2 regions of the Pseudarthrobacter sp. J1763 genome follow, and region 1 is predicted to be linked to the other one. Evidence: riboswitches for the same ligand, from Rfam matches in the RefSeq annotation. Region 1 holds a riboswitch; the other holds the start of a gene.
The links. Region 1 has a riboswitch for thiamine pyrophosphate ahead of thiC (phosphomethylpyrimidine synthase ThiC). Riboswitches for the same ligand answer to the same signal wherever they lie in the genome.

Region 1 (2,188 bases):
ATCGAGCCGCCGCGCGAAACGATCCCGGTGACGCGGTTTGCGGTCAGCGGTACGTAGCGAAGCAGCACACCGGCGTGAATGGTCATGTAGTCCACACCTTGCTCGCACTGCTCAATCACCGTGTCCCGGAAAATTTCCCACGTGAGCTTGTTTGCCTCGCCGTTGACTTTTTCCAGGGCCTGATAGATCGGCACGGTGCCAATGGGAACGGGGGAGTTGCGGATGAGCCACTCGCGCGTGGTGTGAATGTCATCGCCGGTGGACAAATCCATCACCGTGTCAGCACCCCAGCGGGTGGCCCACTGAAGTTTGTCCACCTCTTCGGCAATGGAACTGGTCACCGCAGAGTTGCCAATGTTGGCGTTGATCTTGACCAAAAACGCTTTGCCAATGATCATCGGCTCGGACTCGGGATGGTTGATGTTGTTAGGAATGATGGCTCGGCCAGCTGCTACTTCGCTGCGGACCAATTCCACTTCGCAGTTTTCCCGCAGCGCCACAAACTTCATCTCCGGGGTTACAAGTCCCTGGCGCGCATAGTGCATTTGTGTGACGGTGCGCCCGGCAACTGCCCGACGCGGCACGGGCCGGGTTCCCTTCCACTCTGCGGAGGCGGCGCCGCGCCGCAGAGCCGACTTGCCGTCGTCGAGCAGGTTCCTGCCCCGCCCGGTGTAGGCCTCGGTGTCTTGGCGCTCGGAGATCCACGGAGCCCGGAACGGTTCCAAGCCCAGTACCGGGTCACTTCCTGGCCCGGCTGTTCGGTACAGCTGAAGCGGCGGGTTGGCCGCGCCGTTGGGGGACGGGTCCAAAGCCACTTCGGTGACGGGGACACGGATGCCACTTTCGGCGTCGGAAATATATGCCAAAGAGTGGGACGCGAGGCTCATTACGGGCGTTGGTGACTCGTTTTGGGTAGAGCTGTGCTGTGAATTTGTGGTGCTCAAGGTGTTGCTCACTTCCTTCGCCGGCATTACCCGGACAGGTTCAACGGTCGCAAGCTGCGTCAGCCTGATCTCAGCCCATGCATGGGCACCCGTGTGGTCGTAGACGAAGCTACCACAAGGAATCGCCATCCACTTGGAATAAATTGAAGCTTCAAGTAATTTAATAGAGTGAACCCACAACGAGAGCCGTTGCGATCCACGTCAGGAGATACCGTGTCCACTGGTGCAAACACCCAAGACCTTTTGCCCGCCGAGCTGAATATGGGCACGGTGATGCTCAAGGTCGGCGACCTCAAAATGATGTCCAAGTACTACCAGACGGCCTTGGGCTTAGACGTTGTGGCCGAACAAGACGGCGGACTGTACCTGGGCCGCGGCGCCACCCCGGTAGTTCACCTCGCCCCGGCAGCTGGACTCCAACTGCCCTCCCGCGGCGAAGCCGGCTTGTTCCACACGGCAATCCTGTTCAAAGACCAGCCCTCGCTCGCCGCAACCGTAGCCACCGCAGCCAACTTTGAGCCGCAAGCTTTTGTAGGCAGCGCCGATCACCTGGTCAGCGAAGCCTTCTACTTCACTGACCCGGAAGGCAACGGAATTGAGCTCTACTTCGACAAGCCCCGCGAGTCCTGGAAATGGGACGGAGCGAACGTGGTGATGGACAATGTCGCCCTGCCGCCGCAGCAGTACCTCAACGATCACCTCAGCGAAGCATCCCTCGAGAACCAACGCCAAGCAGACGCAGGCGTGGGCCACGTCCACCTCCAAGTGGGAGACGTTGCCAAAGCCGAACAGTTCTACGTCAAAACCCTTGGCTTTGAACGAACCGCAGGTTGGCACGGCCAAGCACTCTTCGTATCCGCCGGCGGATACCACCACCACATGGCCATGAACGTCTGGAACAGCCGAGGTGCCGGTCCCCGCAAGGACACCCTGGGCCTGGGCGAAGTTCTCATCGAAGTTCCCGCCAGCGATGACCTCGGTGCGCTCGCAGATCGGCTCAAGGTTGCCGGCTACGCCTCACACCACACCGGTGCCGAACTTCGCTTCGAAGACCCGTGGAAGAACCAAATCCGCGTTGCGGTGCGCTAAATCTTGAGGCACGCTGGGCTAGGCTGAAGCTGGCACCGTGAAAGCGGAGGCCTAGTCCCATTGAGCAGCACTACAGCGAGGTAATCGTGCCGGAAATCACCAGCTTCACTGAAGTATTTGTAGCCACTCACGACGCAGCACTCAAACACGCAAAA
Region 2 (2,188 bases), on a different contig from region 1:
ACCTTCCACTAAACTGGAAGGTCAAGGAGGAACCCCCCGGGGACGAGAGGTGCATGATGCTTATCGGCGAAACTGCCGCAGCCGCGGGCATGACGGCCAAGACCCTGCGGTTCTACGAGGACCGCGGCCTATTGCCGGCCGCCGACAGGGCACCGAACGGATACCGCGACTACGCCCAGGAAACAGTCAGCCGGCTGGAATTCATCCGCCGCGGCCGCACGGCCGGACTGACCCTTGCCCAGATCGGTGACATCCTCTCCGTCCGGGACATCGGCCAGGCCCCCTGCGTACACGTCCGGGATCTGCTGGCCAAACAGCTCCGCGACCTCGACGCCCGGATCGCAGAACTCACGGCACTGCGTGCAACCGTTGCCGAATTTCATGACGCCGCGGCCGCCGGGGACCCTGCAGCCTGCGACCCCGAACGCATCTGCAGCTACCTCTAAACCCGACCAGATCCCGACGCTCCTCCTGTGTGACTGCTAGTTCGGATTGGCGGTTTTTTCGCAGCTCGGTTTGGCGGTTTTAGCTAATTCCTATGACGAGGGTTGATGTCAGTTTCAGAAGTCGACTGCACGGAATAGCAGAAGGCGTCTGCACCATTCCCGGGTGCTGTGCGTTGGCCGGGCTGGCGGTTGACCGAGGAGCGCGTCAGCCCCGGCAGCTGCGAACAGGAGGCCTCAGCTGCCGGAGATATGTCATATCCCCATCGCTGGGAGGGCCTGCTTCCGAGGATGGAGGCCCTCCGGGGAACACCAGTCATCATCCAACCGGAACGGGCACGCCGGGGTGCTAGGGTTTTTTCATCCACACGGGTGCCCTAATGCAGGGGCTGAGATCGGGCTGATGCAGCCTGCGACCGTTGAACCTGTCCGGGTCATGCCGGCGAAGGAAGTAGGAAACCACTGATGAACGCCATGAATTCACATTCGCTCGCGTACGCCCGCGACCCGGAACACGGCATTAGCGTCCCTGTCACGGAGATCGCCTTGGAGGACTCTCCGAACGGGGTGAAGAATCCACCGTTCACGGTGTACCGGACGGCCGGGCCCGGCAGCGATCCGGTAATCGGCCTGGAGCCGTTCCGGTCCGAATGGATAGAATCCCGGGGCGACACCGAGCCCTACGGCGGACGGGAACGGAACCTGCTCGATGACGGCAAGTCCGCCGTGCGCCGGGGTGCCGCGTCCGCGGAATGGAAGGGCGCGCAGCCGGTGCCCCGCCGCGCCCTCAACGGCAAGACGGTCACCCAGATGCACTACGCCCGCCAGGGCGTGATCACGCAGGAGATGCGGTTCGTGGCAGTGCGGGAGAACTGCGACGTTGAACTGGTCCGCAGTGAGGTGGCGGCGGGCCGGGCCATCATTCCGAACAACATTAACCACCCTGAATCCGAGCCGATGATCATCGGCAAGGCGTTCCTGGTGAAGATCAACGCCAACATCGGCAACTCGGCCGTGACCAGCTCCATTGCCGAGGAAGTGGACAAACTGCAGTGGGCCGCCCAGTGGGGCGCAGACACGGTGATGGACCTCTCCACCGGCGATGACATCCACACCACCCGTGAATGGATCATCCGCAACTCCCCCGTCCCGATCGGCACGGTCCCGATCTATCAGGCGCTGGAGAAGGTCAACGGCGAGGCCAATGACCTGACCTGGGAGATCTACCGGGACACCGTGATCGAGCAGTGCGAGCAGGGCGTGGACTACATGACCGTCCACGCCGGCGTGCTGCTGCGCTACGTGCCGCTGACCGCAAACCGGGTGACCGGGATCGTCTCCCGCGGAGGGTCCATCATGGCCGGTTGGTGCCTGGCCCATCACCAGGAGAACTTCCTCTACACCCACTTCGATGAACTGTGCGAAATCTTCGCCAAGTACGACGTCGCCTTTTCCCTGGGCGACGGCCTGCGGCCGGGGGCGACCGCGGATGCCAACGACGCCGCACAGTTTGCCGAACTAGACACCCTGGCGGAGCTGACCAAGCGCGCCTGGAAGTACGACGTGCAGGTCATGGTCGAAGGCCCGGGCCACATCCCCTTCCACCTGGTCCGGGAAAACGTCGAACGCCAGCAGGAACTCTGCGACGGCGCCCCGTTCTATACCCTCGGCCCACTGGTGACCGACATTGCCCCCGGCTACGACCACATCACCTCGGCCATCGGCGCCACGGAGATCGCCCGCTA

Region 2: another riboswitch for thiamine pyrophosphate. It lies ahead of thiC (phosphomethylpyrimidine synthase ThiC); the one in region 1 lies ahead of thiC (phosphomethylpyrimidine synthase ThiC).

The regions. Positions count from the first base shown of each region.
Region 1 is NZ_JBNPEN010000008.1:33,009-35,196, forward strand. Features, by position in the region: gene thiC (phosphomethylpyrimidine synthase ThiC) at 1-887, opposite strand, end outside; TPP riboswitch at 940-1,047, opposite strand; gene ACQQCD_RS09570 (VOC family protein) at 1,206-2,033, shown strand; gene ACQQCD_RS09575 (hypothetical protein) at 2,120-2,188, shown strand, end outside.
Region 2 is NZ_JBNPEN010000021.1:15,991-18,178, reverse strand. Features, by position in the region: gene ACQQCD_RS13635 (heavy metal-responsive transcriptional regulator) at 57-446, shown strand; TPP riboswitch at 802-911, shown strand; gene thiC (phosphomethylpyrimidine synthase ThiC) at 909-2,188, shown strand, end outside.